4 regions of the Williamsia herbipolensis genome follow, and region 1 is predicted to be linked to each of the others. Evidence: predicted binding sites of a transcription regulator. Region 1 holds the regulator's gene; each other region holds the start of a gene.
The links. Region 1 encodes LexA, which represses DNA repair genes until DNA is damaged. Its sites were predicted from a motif close to CGAACANNTGTTCG; they were not measured.
Positions count from the first base shown of each region.

Region 2: OG579_RS09785 (HNH endonuclease signature motif containing protein) is a predicted target of LexA. The motif match lies at 2,323-2,336, and genes of this name have one in related genera.
Region 3: OG579_RS18455 (DUF222 domain-containing protein) is a predicted target of LexA. The motif match lies at 2,438-2,451, and genes of this name have one in related genera.
Region 4: OG579_RS04330 (SAV_6107 family HEPN domain-containing protein) is a predicted target of LexA. The motif match lies at 2,035-2,048, and genes of this name have one in related genera.

Region 1 covers NZ_CP108021.1:279,002-282,859, forward strand. Annotated here, with positions in the region: gene OG579_RS01240 (phosphoenolpyruvate--protein phosphotransferase) at 1-735, shown strand, start outside; gene OG579_RS01245 (SDR family NAD(P)-dependent oxidoreductase) at 758-1,621, opposite strand; gene lexA (transcriptional repressor LexA) at 1,706-2,386, opposite strand; gene OG579_RS01255 (LysM peptidoglycan-binding domain-containing protein) at 2,589-3,080, shown strand; gene nrdR (transcriptional regulator NrdR) at 3,204-3,704, shown strand; gene hrpA (ATP-dependent RNA helicase HrpA) at 3,642-3,858, opposite strand, start outside.
Region 2 covers NZ_CP108021.1:2,161,934-2,165,791, forward strand. Annotated here, with positions in the region: partial or broken gene OG579_RS09780 (alkaline phosphatase D family protein) at 1-689, opposite strand, end outside; gene OG579_RS09785 (HNH endonuclease signature motif containing protein) at 824-2,284, opposite strand; gene OG579_RS09790 (flagellar basal body-associated FliL family protein) at 2,571-3,212, opposite strand; gene OG579_RS09795 (adenylosuccinate synthase) at 3,219-3,858, opposite strand, start outside.
Region 3 covers NZ_CP108021.1:3,967,379-3,971,236, reverse strand. Annotated here, with positions in the region: gene OG579_RS18465 (pyridoxal phosphate-dependent aminotransferase) at 1-241, shown strand, start outside; gene OG579_RS18460 (alpha-ketoglutarate-dependent dioxygenase AlkB) at 290-922, shown strand; gene OG579_RS18455 (DUF222 domain-containing protein) at 938-2,398, opposite strand; gene OG579_RS18450 (LppU/SCO3897 family protein) at 2,695-3,441, opposite strand; gene OG579_RS18445 (oxidoreductase) at 3,544-3,858, opposite strand, start outside.
Region 4 covers NZ_CP108021.1:957,849-961,706, reverse strand. Annotated here, with positions in the region: gene OG579_RS04340 (phytoene desaturase family protein) at 1-1,389, opposite strand, end outside; gene OG579_RS04335 (GNAT family N-acetyltransferase) at 1,373-1,981, opposite strand; gene OG579_RS04330 (SAV_6107 family HEPN domain-containing protein) at 2,287-2,772, shown strand; gene OG579_RS04325 (DUF3040 domain-containing protein) at 2,910-3,317, shown strand; gene mraZ (division/cell wall cluster transcriptional repressor MraZ) at 3,724-3,858, shown strand, end outside.

The DNA.
Region 1 (3,858 bases):
GCGTTCGTCCCCTCCGCCGGGCAACCCGACGCGAAGATCGTGATCCGCACCCTCGACGCCGGCTCCGACAAGCCGCTCCTGTTCGCCGACAACGGAACCGAGGCCAACCCCGCTCTCGGTGTGCGCGGTCTGCGGGTGGCGTTCGGCAACCCGGGTCTGCTCGACCGGCAGCTCGACGCGATCGCGGCCGCCGCCGAGGCCACCGGCTCGTCCCCGTGGGTGATGGCCCCGATGGTGGCCACCGCGACCGAGGCGCGCGACTTCGCGGCGAAGGTGCGTGCCCGCGGCCTGGTCGCCGGGGTGATGATCGAGATCCCCTCGGCCGCCCTGCTCGCGCCGTCGATCCTCGCCGAGGTCGACTTCGTGTCGATCGGCACCAACGACCTCACGCAGTACACGATGGCGGCCGACCGCATGTCCGCCGAACTGGCCTACCTCACCGACCCGTGGCAGCCAGCCGTCCTCGCGCTGATCAACATGGTCGCCTCAGCGGGTTCGGCGACCGGCAAGTCCGTCGGCGTGTGCGGTGAGGCCGCCGCCGACCCGTTGCTCGCCTGCGTGCTGGTGGGCATGGGGGTCACGTCACTGTCGAGCGCACCCGCGGCCGCGGCGGGGGTGGGTGCGGCGCTGGGTCAGGTGACCACGGCGCAGTGCCGGGCCGCGGCGCAGGCGGCGCTGGCGACTGCGGATCCGGCAGATGCACGGGCCGCCGCGGCGGCGCCACTGCACGCCTGACGGCGACGAGGGTCGATCGGGTTCACCGCCGGTGAGCTCGGTCCTCCACCTCACGCACGAGGCCGATCATGGTCGGATCACGGTGCAGGGCGGCATCCGACAGCGGGTTGACGATCCCGCGCAGTGCGGCGACGGGGATCCACCGGCGTGGCACCTGGATGCGCGGTGACCGGGCCTCGATCCCGTCGGCGACCGCCAGGCCGACCCGTCGGGGTTTGATCGGCGTGAGCAGGGGACGCGGGAAGGCCCGCTTGATCAGCGCGGTGGCCAGTTCGTCCTTGCCGAAGGCGACGTCGGCGATGGGGGTCGCGACCCATCCGGGGTAGAGCACCCCGGCCGTCGCACCGTGGGCCGCGAGCTCGCTGCGCAACGCGCGTCCGATCTGTTCGACGGCGGCTTTCGACGCCGCGTAGGGCGCGTTCACCATCCCGTTGAGATAGGCGTACGTCGACGAGGTGACGAGGACGTGGCCCCGGGAGTCGATGATGTGGGGCAGTGCCGCCCGCACCGTGTTCCACACGCCCATCAGGTTGACGCCGATGACGCGCTCGAACACGCCGTCGGCCACGCTGGCCACGGTGTCGGCCGAATCTCCGCTGGAGATACCGGCGTTGGCGAACACCACGTCGATCCGTCCCCACCGCGCAACGGCGCGATCGACTGCGTCGGACAGGTCAGCGGGGACCGTGACGTCGGCGCGTGCCGCGAGCACGCGGTCGGGATCGAGTCCGCGGACGGCGTCGTCGACCGCCGCCTGGGAGAGGTCGAGTGAGACCACCCGGGCACCGCGGCGATGCACCTCACGGACGACCTCTCGCCCGATGCCGCCGGCGGCGCCGGTCACGACGACCACCGCCCCGTCGAGGACCAATCGCTGCGCGCCCATCACTTCTCCTGTCGTCCGCCGAACGGGGAACTCAGTGTGACACGCGGCGTGGTCAGATGGGATCTGCGGGGTGCGTGCGGTCGATCAGAGGCGGCGCATGACGGTGACGACCTTGCCGAGGATGGCCGCCTCGTCACCCGGGATGGGCTCGAACTGCGGGTTGTGGGGCATCAGCCACACGTGTCCGCCGGTGCGCTTGAAGGTCTTCACCGTGGCCTCGCCGTCGATCATCGCCGCGACGATGTCGCCGTTGTCGGCGACGTTCTGCTGGCGGACGACCACCCAGTCGCCGTCGCAGATGGCGGCGTCGATCATCGACTCGCCGACCACCCGGAGCAGGAAGAGCGCGCCGTCGCCGACGAGTTCGCGGGGGAGTGGGAAGACCTCCTCGACGGCCTCCTCGGCGAGGATGGGCCCGCCGGCCGCGATCCGACCGAGGACCGGGACGAAGGTCGGGGTCGGCAGCGAGAGTGCATCCGACCCGCCGCCGTCACCGGGATCGGCGTCCTGGACGTTCACCGCGCGGGGGCGGTTCGCGTCGCGCTTGAGGAAGCCCTTGCGCTCCAGGGTGCGGAGCTGATGGGCGACCGACGACGTGGAGTTGAGGCCGACCGCGTCCCCGATCTCGCGGATGCTCGGGGGATAACCGCGCTCGCGGACCGACGCACGGATGACCTCGAGGACCTTCGCCTGCCGAGGCGTCAGATCGGCCTCGCTGATCGGGCCGTCGGCGAAGTCGGTGGTGGTGACGGTGGTGTCGGACACGGTGTCCCTCCTGTCGCGGCCCGCTCCCGACCGGTCTGTTCGAACGGTTCGGACGACGCGCGGACCTGCTGTCACCTGGGACAGTAGTGCAGCAGATAACAACTTTCAAACATTTGTTCGACCGTGTCGGGACATTGTCGGAGGTGCGTGATACAAATCGAACACACGTTCACTCGAACGTCTGGTCGATGAGGAGCACGTCATGAATCAGACTCTCACGCGTCACAGCAGCACCACCGGCTACGCGGGTCACCGGCCCGCCGGAGCCACGGTCGAGCGCGCGCCGCGTCCGGCGCCGCGCCCCGTGCCCGCACGGCGCCGCCCCTCGGGTCGGCCGGTCGCGGCACGCCCCGCGGGCGTCGTGTGCGCCGACGGACGCCGCCACGCACCGGTGTCGCGCCGTCCCGCCCCCATCGGATGGGGCGCGGCCATCGTCGCCGGCATCGCCCTCGCGATCGCGGTGTGGTCGGTCGTCATCGGTGGGGCGGCCGCCACCGAGTCGACCGCCGCGCCGATCTCCGGCACCTCCGTGGTCCACGTCCGCGGCGGGGAGTCGTTGGGCGAGCTCGCGCAGCGCGTCGCCCCGGATCGGTCGACGTCTGCGGTCGTCGCCGACATCAGGGAGCTCAACCACATGAGCGGATCGGCCCTCACCGCCGGCCAACCGCTGCTCGCGCCGCTCTACCGGAACTGACCGGTGTGTGACGGTCGACCCGGGTCGGTATCCTCGCGACCGTGGGTCCACATCGGACCCTGTGACGCCCCGGGGTCCGTCCTCGACGCGCGTCGCCCGCGGATCAGGTTCGAGGACACGTCGATGCACTGCCCCTTCTGCAAGCACGAGGACACCCGAGTGGTCGACTCGCGTGTTGCCGACGAGGGACAGGCCATCCGCCGCCGCCGTTCGTGCTCGAACTGCGGCCGTCGGTTCACCACGGTGGAGAGCGCGGTGCTCGCCGTCGTGAAGCGCAACGGGGTGACCGAGCCGTTCAGCCGCGAGAAGGTGATGCTCGGCGTCCGTCGCGCCTGCCAGGGCCGCGCCGTCGACGAGGACCGGTTGCGGCTCCTGGCCCAGCAGGTCGAGGACGCCGTCCGTGCCTCGGGTTCGGCCGAGATCCCCAGCAACGAGGTGGGATTGGCGATCCTCGGGCCGCTGCGTGAACTCGACGAGGTCGCCTACCTGCGCTTCGCCTCGGTCTACCGGTCGTTCGAGTCCGTCGACGACTTCCAGCGCGAGATCGACGACCTGCGGTCGTCACCGTCGCGCGCCGCCACCGCCTCCGTCGGCTCCGCGGGCGAGACCGTCGATCGCACGTAGGATCCGCTGCTCCGACACCGGGTAGGCGGGCCGGATGCGCTCGGCGAACAGCCCGATGCGCAGTTCCTCCACCATCCAGTGGATCTGCTCCCCGAGCGTGATACGCCGTGCCGGCGTCGCTCTCTCGACCACCTCGGCCCACCTGTCGAGGACG
Region 2 (3,858 bases), 1.9 Mb from region 1:
TCGGACATGTTGTAGCTGTGGTTGCCGCGGAACTCGTCGAGGGTCTGTGCGACATCGGATTTGGCCTCGGTGACCACGTTGCGCCACACGCGGCCGTCGTCGAGGGTGACCGTCTCCTTCAGGGGGCCGTCGGCGTAGACGGTGTCGCCGGAGTGGATGAACAGGTCGGCGTTACGGTCGGCGAGGGTGGAGAAGCCGTGCAGGCCGCCGATGGCCTCGTTGATGCCCCAGCCCTGACCGACGACGTCGCCGGACCAGTTGATCGTGATCGCCCCGGGCAGGACGGGCGCGGTGCGGAAGGTGCCGGTGAGCGGCCGCGACCGGGTGCCGCGGTCGGATTCGAGGATGACGCGGTAGTGGATGGTCGCGCCGGCGGGGTGCCCGGTGACGCGGACGCGTCCGGTGCCGTCGGTGGCGGGCGTGACCATCGGGCCCACGAAGCGGCGTGCGAAGGTGAAGTTCTCGAACAGCGACGTCTCGACGATCATCCGCGCCGGGATGTCCGACCGCGCCCAGATCAGGGCACCGTCGGGTCGCGGGTCGCCCGAGGCGATGCCGTGGGTGAGCGTCGGACGGGCGCGGATCAGGGCCGGGCTCGCGACCGCCTGGGGCGCGAGGAGTCCGGCGGCGGGGATCAGCAGGCCCGCGGCGGCGGAGGAGCGCAGGAACGTACGACGGGAGACGGACACGCTCGAATCCTTCCCCGGTGACACGAACACGGGGTTACAACTTGGTGGCCGCTTAGGCTGACCGCGCGGAAACCCGACCCGAGCGGTGGTGCTGAGTGTGTGGAAAGTCGAGCAGCGGCATAACCCGGCCACCGCTACGCCGCCGGATACAGCTCGAACCCAGGCCAGGTGATGTCGAACGCCCGACTCACCGTCGGGACGGCGTCAGGTGGGCACCGGTATCGCTCGATCAGTTCGTTGATCCGGTGCAGCTGATTGGCGCGCAGTCGGTCGGGTGGGTCGGTGTTGCGTCGCCAGCCGTAGCGGCCGCGGTCGGGACCGTCGGTGATCTTCTCGGTGCTCCACTGGTGGGGTTCAGGTCCGACGGCCCGATTGTGGCGTCCGCATGCGGGTGCCATGTCGGTGGAGTCGGTGTTTCCGCCGTCGGCCCAATCGGCTTCGGCGTGGTGCATTTCGGTGTGCGCGAACGGTGTCGTGCAGTCGTCTTTGCTGCAGCCGCGGTACTGGGCGAAGGCCATCAACCGTTGCGCTTGTGAGGCGAGGCGTCGGCCGCGGCCGAAGAACAAGGGTTCGCCTGTGACATCGCTGAACACCGCGAGGTGGGTTTGGGCGTCGGCGGCCAGTTTGATCACGTCGGATACCGGCAAGTCGGTACCGGTCGCGGCGCGTGCGACACCGGCGTGCTCCCGGAGCTGTGCGTCGGTGATGGAGACGATGATCTGTGGCGGCAACCCGCGGTGCGAGCCACCGAGGAGTCCACCGTTGACCGCGGCATCCAACAGAGCCTTGAAGGCGTCGTGGTTGCGTTGGCTCTGCGAGCGGCAGTCCCGATCAGCTGCGTCCTTCAGCAACTGCGGGTCGGCGTCGGCGTGATCGCCTTTCGGTGATTGGTCGTCGTCGGGGTTGTTCATCCCCGGCGCGGCCCACTTCGCCAACACCACGTCGAACAGAGCACGGGTGATCGGATCCAACGTGGCGGTCAGTTTCGACATCAACTGCGAGTCCTGGCACCCGAGGTTCAGTTTCCGGTTCCGCGCGCGGTCACGGTCGTCGGTGAGTTGTCCGTCGGGGTCGAGGTGGGCGAGGATCCGGACTCCGGCGGCGCTGATCTCTTTCGGCGTCAACGTCGTCGCGAACTCGGCGAGAGTCTGTTCGGCGAACGCACGACGCTCGGCATCCACCGCTGACGGGATCTTCTTGATCACGTCGAGTACCGCGTGCACGTGGTCGGGGCCGATCGTTCCGGCGGCGAGTTCACGAGCGGTGTTCGGGCACACCGGTGGCAGTTTCTCACCGGTCATCGCGTGCATCGGTTCCAACGCCTGGACGGCCTGAAGACGCTTCTTCGGGTGGGTGATCCGCAGTTTCGTCTGCAGGAACTCGGTCAGAGTCACGCACCCCGCCGCGCGGTGCGCATCGCGATCGGAGACCTCCAGGATGCGGCGGTTGCCGGCGGATTCCATGCGCCGCATGATGCGCTCGTGTCGGATCGCCACCTCGGCGACAGTCTCCTCGTCGTAGGCGTCGGAGGAGGCATCGTCCATGTGGTCCAGGATGTGTTCGATGGCAGCGTAGTTCGCCAAGAGATCGTTCACCGCTGCCCCCTCCCCAGGTGGTTCTGTACATCCAGGTTAGCACGGATGTTCGAGGTGTGGGTGGTTGATTGTAGTGAATAGTGTTGAACGCTAGTGCATTTCGCTCGTCTGGTTGCGTTCTACTACCGCTGACGGTGCGGAAGCCGGACGCCGAGTGTGCGCTGTTTCGTTGTCGGCGTGCGGTGTGGTGTGAGCACACTCGACGGCCGTTTCCACACAGTCAGCACAACCAGCACCACCCGACCGGCCGTTTCCGCACAGTCAGCATAGCCTCGACCTTGCCGATTCAGCGGGGTGCGGTGAGGCAGTAGGTCAGGGGCGACGGCCGGGAGAACGAGATCGTCTCGCCGCCGGGGCAGTCGATGGTAGGAGCGGCGACCCTGCCGGCCACTCGGATGGTCGCCGACGAATCACACTGTGCGCGACGGAAGTCGACCAGCGTGCCCCGCGCCCCGGGGATCAGATAGCACTGGCCGGCGGTGAAGTTCGGCAGGATGCAGAGCTTGCCGAAACCGGGTTGGGTGAGTTGCGAGTAGTGGCCGACACCGCAGTCACCCGACGACGACTGCAGGGCCGTGGCGACGATGAACGTGAACTGCGAAGCGCCACAGTCGGCTTTCGCCGGGACGATGCCGGCCGGCTCCTTCGTCAGCGAGATGCACTCCCCCGGGCTCGAGTACATCGGCTCCGCCGAGCGCACGACCGAACCGACCGGAGACGCCGTGGTCGACGGGGCCGCCGCGTCGGGCGCATCGCCGCCGCTGAACAGTGAGATGAACAGCGGCACCGCGACTCCGATGATCGCGAGCACACCGACGATCGCGATACCGATCCGTACGCGACTCGACGGGGTGGAGATCCGCGAGATCCACGGACGCCCCTCGATCGGTTCGACATCGCGGAGGTCGTCGGAGCCGGACGTGCCCATCGGCGACTAGAGGATCTCGCGGCGCACGATCGTCTGATCGCGTCCCGGCCCCACGCCGATGCACGAGATATATGCGCCGGCAAGCTCTTCGAGGCGAAGCACGTAGTCCTGCGCGGTCTTCGGCAGATCCTCGAACGTGCGGCAGCCGGAGATGTCCTCCCACCAGCCGGGCATCTCCTCGTAGATCGGCTTCGCGTGGTGGAAACCGGTCTGCGTCATGGGCATGTCGTCGACACGCTCGCCGTCGACGTCGTAGGCGACGCAGATCGGGATGGTGTCGAGGCTGGAGAGCACATCGAGCTTGGTGAGGAAGTAGTCGGTGATGCCGTTGACACGCGTTGCGTAACGGGCGATCACGGCGTCGAACCAGCCGCAGCGACGCGCTCGGCCGGTGGTGACACCCACCTCGCCGCCGGTCTTGGCGAGGTACTCGCCCCACTCGTCGAACAGCTCGGTCGGGAACGGGCCCGACCCGACGCGGGTGGTGTAGGCCTTGAGGATCCCCAGCACCGTGGTGATGCGGGTGGGTCCGATACCGGAACCGACCGAGGCGCCACCCGACGTCGGGTTCGACGACGTGACGTACGGGTAGGTGCCGTGGTCGACATCGAGCAGGGTGCCCTGCGAGCCCTCGAGCAGCACGGTC
Region 3 (3,858 bases), 1.0 Mb from region 1:
TTTCGACGTCCACCGGACCGAGGGCACGTTCTTCGTCTGCGCCGATCCGCGGCCCCTCGGCTACACCGATGGCGAACAGCTGTGCCGGGACCTGCCCGCACGGATCGGGGTCGCTGCGGTGCCGGTCAGCGCGTTCGTCGACCGGCGTGACAATTGGTCGCACCTGGTCCGATTCGCGTTCGCCAAGCGCGACGAGGTACTGGTCGAGGGGGCAGAGCGCCTGCGCGCGCTGCGACGGTGATCCGCAAACCCCCTCGCACAGGTGTTCGATCGCCGCTAGACTGGGTGCATGAGTACGGCCGGGTTGCAGGGTTCCCTGTTCGACGAGGTGACCGATGAGCCCTCCTGCGCCGACCTGGCGCCGATCGTCACGAGGCGCACCCTCACCGACGGCGCGTGGGTCGATGTCGCGCCGGGATGGGTCGCCGGTGCGGCGCAGCTGCACGAGCGCCTCACCGACGATGTGCCGTGGCGGGCCGAGCGACGCGCCATGTACGACCGCGTCGTGGACGTGCCCCGGTTGCTGTGCCAGTACGGCGAGGGTGTCGCGCTCCCCCATCCACTGCTCGTGACGATGCGCGACGCACTGTCCGAGCACTACCGCGGCGAACTGCCCGAGGGTTTCGCGACCGCCGGCTTGTGCCTCTATCGCGACGGATCCGACAGTGTGGCCTGGCACGGCGACACCATCGGACGCGGCAGCACCGAGGACACGATGGTGGCGATCGTGTCTCTCGGCGCGCCCCGCCCGTTGATGCTGCGTCCGCGCGGCGGCGGTGCTTCGTTGAAGTTCTTTGTCGCGCAGGGCGATCTGCTCGTCATGGGCGGGAGCTGCCAACGCACCTGGGAGCACGCGATACCCAAGGTCACCGGTGTGGGCCAGAGGATCAGCGTGCAGTTCCGGCCCACCGGAGTGTGGTGACGTAGCGTCGCCCCGCTACGCAGCCGGGTACAGGTGCACCCGCGGCCAGGTGATGTCGAACCGCCCGTTCACCACCGGAGTGGTGTCGGACCGGTTCCGATGTCGCTCGAAGAGTTCGTCGATGCGGTGAAGGTGGTTGGCGCGGAGTTGATCAGGTGGGTCGGTGTTGCGGCGCCATCCGTAGCGGCCCTTGTCGGGTCCGTCGGTGATCTTTTCGGTGACCCATTGGTGCGGTTCTGCGCCGACGGCCCGGTTGTGGGGTCCACACGCCGGAGCCAGGTGCGGGGAATCTGTGAGACCACCGTCAGCCCAATCAGCTTCGGCGTGATGCATTTCGGTGTGCGCGAACGGTGTCGTGCAGTCGTCCTTGCTGCAGCCGCCGTACTGGGTGAAGGCCATGAACCGTTGCGCCTGCGACGCCAAACGTTGGGACCGGCCGAAGAACAACGGTTCGTTGGTGACGTCGCTGAAGACGGCCAGGTGGGGCTGCGCTTCGGCCGCGAGCTTCACGACGTCGCTGATCGGCAGGTCACTGCCCGTGGCGGTGCGTGCTACACCGGCATGCTCACGCAGCTGTGCGTCGGTGATCGAGACGATGATCTGCGGCGGCAAACCCCGATGGGAGTTGCCGAGGAGTCCGCCGTTGACCGCAGCATCGAGCAAAGCTTTGAATGCGTCATGGTTCCGCTGACTCTGCGAGCGGCAGTCGCGGTCGGCTGCTTCCTTCAGCAGCTCGGGGTTCGCGTCCTCATGGTCACCTTTGGGTGACTGGTCGTCGTCGGGATTGTTCATCCCCGGCGCCGCCCACTTGGCGAGCACCACGTCGAACAGGGCGCGGGTGATCGGATCGAGTGTGGCGGTGAGTTTCGACATCAACTGCGAGTCCTGGCACCCGAGGTTCAGTTTCCGGTTCCTGGCGCGGTCGTGGTCGTCGGTCAGTGTTCCGTCGGGGTCGAGATGCGCCAGGATCCGGACTCCGGCGGCGCCGATCTCTTTCGGCGTGAGTGTGGTTGCGAATTCGGCCAGGACTTCCTCTGCCCGCGCCCGCTGTTCCACGCCGACGGCCGAGGGGATCTTCTTCAGCACGTCGAGAACCGCGTGCACGTGATCGAGTCCGATCGTTCCGGCGGCCAACTCGCGCGCGGTGTTCGGGCACGCCGGTGGCAGTTTCTCGCCGGTCATCGCGTGCATCGGTTCCAGCGCCTGGACCGCCTGCAAACGTTTCTTGGGATGAGTGATCCGCAGTTTGGTCTGCAGGAACTCGGTGACGGTCACGCACCCCACGGTGCGGTGGGCGTCACGATCGGAGACCTCGAGGATGCGCTGGTTACCGATGGACTCGAATTGACGCACAACGCTGTGGTGGTCGATCGCCAGTTGCGCGACGGTCTCGTCGTCGTGGGCGTCTGCGGTCTCTTTCGCGATCTCCTTCACCAGGGCTTGCAGGGCAGCGTATTTCGCCACGAGATCGCTCACTGACTGCCCCCTCCCCAGGTGTGACTGTACGTCTATTCTAGCACGTGTGTTCGAGGTGTGGAGGATTGAATTCAGTGAATGTTGTTCACTGTGAACGTATTTCGTGTGGGAGGTTGGGTTCTACTGCCGCTGACGGTGCGGAAGCCGGACGCCGAGTGTGCGTTGTCTCGTCGTCGGCAGGCGCGACGTTGTCAGCACACTCGACGGCCGTTTCCACACAGTCAGCAGTACCTACGGCCGTTTCCACACAGTCAGCAGTACCTACGGCCGTTTCCACACAGTCAGCAACTGGGTGGCTAGCCGGTGGAGTTGTTGACCGCGAGGCAGTAGCCCAGTGGAGTGGGCTTCTCGAACGTGATGGGGATGCCGTCGGTGCAGTCGATCTCGGTGGCGTCCTCACGATTCTTCACCGTGACCACCTGGGCTCCACCCTCGGCCGGCTCGGCACCGCACTCGACCTCGGTGAAGTCGGTGATCGATCCGCCCGGACCGGCGAGCTGATAGCACTTGTCCACCTGCATGTTCGGCACCAGGCACAACTTGCCCTTGTCCTCCTGCGTCAGCTGGGAGTACTGCTCGTTGGCGCAGTTCGCACCACCGTCGATCTTCTCGGCGACCACGAAGTTGAATGTGTCGCTGCCGCAGTCGACCGTCTTCGGCTTGGCGGCAGTACTGCTGCCGCTCACGGTGATGCAGTCGCCGGCCTTCGCGTCGTTGATGTCGGTGATGGTGTCCTTGGAGGCGACCACGCCGATGATCACGACCACCACGAGAAGCAACACCACGACGCCGCCGATGATGGCGAACAACTTCTTGCGCGACTTCTTCGGCGGTGCGCCGTAGGGCGCGGCACCGTAGGGCGGAGGCGCACCGTAGGGCGCGGCGCCGGGGCCACCAGGCTGCGGCGGAACCCCACCGGGAGGGATCGGCGCCGATCCAGGCGGCGGCCCTGCCTGCGGGTAGGTCGGCGGAGACGTCGGGGGCTCACCCGCGGGAATCGACGGTGACGACTCGTCCGGCTTCGGATCATCAGGACTGGTCACAACTGTTCTCCGATCATCGCGGGCGGTGATCGGAGAGAAGTTACAGCGCCTTCCGGTCGAAAGCGACTGTTACCGACGGGAGCGAAAGTGTCCTCGTGACCGTCAGAGGTCGAAGGTGACGCCCGTCAGCTTCTCAGACGCGACCCACAACGACTGCGCCACACTCTCGTTGCGCGCCTTGGGCAACGGTTTGGTGAGCGTCGGCGCGCCGCGCAGACCACCGAGGCCACGGGGACCGTAGAAGGCACCCGACGCCGCCTCGGGCGAGGTCGCCGCGTAGAGCTCGGGCAGCGCGCCGTCGGCCGCCGACTGGGCGACGAGATTGCTCAGCTTCATGAACCGGTCGTAGAACGACTCGGTGTGCGACTGCAGATTCGTGCTGGCGTAGCCGGGATGGGCGCACATCGACGACACCGC
Region 4 (3,858 bases), 680 kb from region 1:
CAGCTCGTCCTCGATGCGGTCGGGGGTCTGTACGTGCACGTGTTCGATGGTGGACGAGAAGCCGGGGGCCTGTCGATCCATCTCGGCGACGATGTCGTCACCGGCCCGGTGTGCGAGGTCGGTCCACGAACGGTTCTCGGCGAGGTGACGTGGGTGCCACTGCGACCACAGGGTGAGCGAGTGTCGTTGCGGTGGTGCCAGTCCCGGATCGATGGCGGAGTAGCTCATGGCCACCAACGCCGGACGGCGGGGGAGTTGGCCCGCGCGGGCGTCGCCGTATGCCGCGGCCAGGTGGGCCCGGTCGGAGACGAGCAGCCCGAGGCCGGAGTGCACGCCGTGGGCGGGGAGGTCCGACGGCAGTCCGGGGTAGTCGGGGAGTGCCGTGGCACCGATCCGCACGGCACTGCCGATGCCCGGGCCGACCTCGATCCGGCTCCGCCACCGGCGCACCTGCTCGGGGGCGACACCGCCGGCGGCGAGCGCGTCGAGCGTGGTGAGGATGTGGCACGCCGCGACGACCGATCGCGCGCGGCGCACCGCACCGCCCGCCGACGTCACCCGCCAGTGGTCGCCGGTCCACGCCAGCGACTCGACCGGGGCGTCGAGCACGAGTTCGCCGCCGTGTGACCCCAGGGCCGAGACGAGCGCCTCGGTGAGCGCGCCGCTGCCGCCGACCGCGCGCCCGGGCGGCAGGGTGTGCATCAGCGCTGCGATGCCGACCATCGGCGCGGTACCCGGCTCACTCATCGGCGGTCCCGACTGCGCGCCGAACCACGCGAGTGCGGCCTTGAGGCGCTCGGAGTCGAACCAGCTGTCCAGCAGGGCATCTCCGGAGCGGAGGAACTCCTGGGCGAGATTGGCCCCCGCGGCCCGGCCGGTGACCCCGTCGCGGGTGGGCATGCCCCAGAACGAGCGCGCGAACCCGCCGACGGTGGGGCGGTGGGCGAACATCCGCATGACCGCCGCCGACCGCGGTCCCCATACGGCGACGAACCGTCGGTACGCGTCGGCCTCGCGTGCGCCGCACGCGGCCTCGATCGAGACGCAGGTCGCGTCGAGGTCGGTCCGGAAGACGATCGCCGGTGAGTCGCCGTCGGCCGGCGCGAACGCCCATGGGTCGCAGTCGATGTAGCGCAGGCCGTGCGACCCGAGCGAGAGGTCGTCGATGATCGAGGTGTGCCGGATCATGATGTGGGCCGAGGATCCGCGATCGACCCGGTAGCCGGGGAACCGGGCCACCGTGGACACGGCGCCACCGGGGATGGTGTCGCGTTCGACGACGGCCACGTCGAGGCCCGACTGCGCGAGGTACGTCGCCGCGACGAGTCCGTTGTGACCGGCACCCACCACGATCGCGTCGTGGATGCGGGCGTCACTGCTGGTCGTCATGGGGGCCCATCGGTAGTCGGCGTCCGAGGACGGCGAAGGGTCGCGGATCGCCCGCGAAGCTGAAGTGGCGGAGCAGATCGGCGAAACCGACCCGTCGGTACAGGCGCCAAGCGCGGTTGTCGTCGGCGGGCACCTCCGGTGTGGAGAGCAGGACGCTGCTCTCGCTCCGTCCCTCGAGGAGTCGCGCGAGCAGCGCCTCGCCGATGCGGTGACCCTGCAGGCGGGGATGTACGTGGAGCTCGGTCAGTTCGAAGTAGTCGCGCGTGATCTCGTCGATCTGCTCGCGGGTGTAGCCGCCGTGTCGGAGTCCCGCGCAGAGTTGCTGGTGCCACCACTGGTCGCCCGCGCCGGTGTAGCCGTAGGCGATGCCGACCAGAGACCCGCCGCCCGCCGTCCCTCCCGTCGCGTCGTCGGGGGAGCGGTAGGCGCCGACCGCGGTCCAGCCGGGTCGTCGCATGTGGTCGCGCCACAGCGGGGAGCGGTGTGTCTGGGTTCCCCGGGGGTATCCCATGGCCTCGACGTACACGTCGAGAGCGGGGTTCAACCAGTCCCCGGCGTCGTCGGGGACGAGGCCGACCAGGCGAACAGACACCGTTCTGCGCCTCCTCTTGAGACCTTGTCGGGGGGTAGCTATATTGAATAGGTCGAACGGGTGTTCGAGTACTCAACCTCCGCGACGAGTCTCATCGTGACCCGACGACCGACGGCCGGTCCGGCGGTGGACGAGGGAAGCGTCTGCGGCCGGGCCGGTCCGATCGTCGTCCGGTCCGTCCGGGTCCCGGTGGGCAACGGCTGTTCCATTGCTCACGTTGTCGGTGGACGGCGGTATGACTGATCCGTCCGATGAGGTTGAACCTCCACAGGTACACGAAGACAGACCACGAGAGGGGTGTGACGATGACCGGGACACGTACGACGACACGGCGCACCACCACGGTCGACCCACGACTCGCACTGCGCGCCCGCGAACTGCTCGGTCGCGCCGAGGCCATGGCTGCGCACGCGGACGACTCGCCCGAACCGACCGAGCAGCTCCGCGCGCTGTACCTCGCCGCCCTGCGTGCGGCCGGTGCCGCCCTGGTGGTCGGGGAGAAATCCACCGCCCGCCCACGTCGGGGCCCGGTCAGCGCCTGGGCGCGCCTGCCGCGGGCCCTGCCGGAGCTCACCACCTGGGCCACCTACTTCGCGGGGCTCTCGCGTCTGCGAGCCGACATCGAACTGGGCGTCGTCCGCGATGTCGATCCCCGGAGTGTGCAGGCCACCCGGACCCGTCTCGCCGACTTCCTGGAGGACGTGCGGGCGCAGGTCGTCGCCTTCGAGCACGGGACGCGGGTGACCGCAGGCCACCGGTCGGCGACTCTGACCGAACTCTCAGCCGGGTAATGGTGGTCGGTTTCTCGATCACCTCGTATCATCGACACCAGGGCTCGCGACACGAGCCCACCGACCCCGACACACCTGCCGCGGGTATGCGTTGGACACCGTCCGGTCACCGGACCGAAGTGCTGTAAGGAGGGGCGGTGCCACTCTCGGAGCACGAGCAGCGAATGCTCGAACAGATCGAGAACGCGCTGTACGCCGAAGATCCCAAGTTCGCGTCGAATGTCCGGCGTCGGCGGGTACGCGGCGGGTCGACCACGCGTAAACGTCTGCAGGCCGCGGTTCTGTTCGTCGTGGGGTTGCTGTTGCTGATCGGCGGACTGGTCGTCGACGTCACGGTCGGCGGGTTCCCGATCCTCAGCCTCGTCGGATTCCTCGTCATGTTCGCCGCCGGGCTCATCGCGTTGTGGGGCATCGGCTCGTCCGTGCCGCCGGCGTCGGGAGCCACCTCGGAGTCCTCGACGGGACGTCGTCCGCGGGGCAACGGCTCACGCTCGTTCAGTGAGCGGATGGAAGAGCGCTTCAACCGACGGTTCGAACAGGAATGATCCTCTGCGGGGCCTCGACAGTCCCGCACTGACCTCACACACGAGACCGCGCACCGATTCCCGGTGCGCGGTTTCGTCGTTCTCGGGGTGATCGCCGGCCGGTCCGGCACCGCGTCCCCCGCGTATCCACCGATCCCCACTTTCCTCCACCGCGCTCGCCCACAGGCGCTCAGCGGCTGATGTGGGCATTCTCTGATGACGAAAGCCCAGGTCGACTGAATCGGCATCGACCGACGGGCGTCCGGTCGCCCCACCACTTTTCCTATCGTTGACGTGCTGTTTTGTACTCCGGTCCGAACTCACTGCTCATCTGGGGGTGGAAAGTGGGGCGAAGTGGGGTACTGTGGTGCACGGAGGAAAGAGTGCCGGACTCGCGACTCCGCCCGGCAGGAGGTGTGGGGAGAACATGTTCCTCGGCACACACCTGCACAAGTTGGACGACAAAGGGCGGCTCACGCTTCCCGCGAAGTTTCGAGAGCAGTTGGCAGGAGGGATGATGGTCACTCGCGGTCAGGACCACAGCCTCGCGATCTACCTGCCC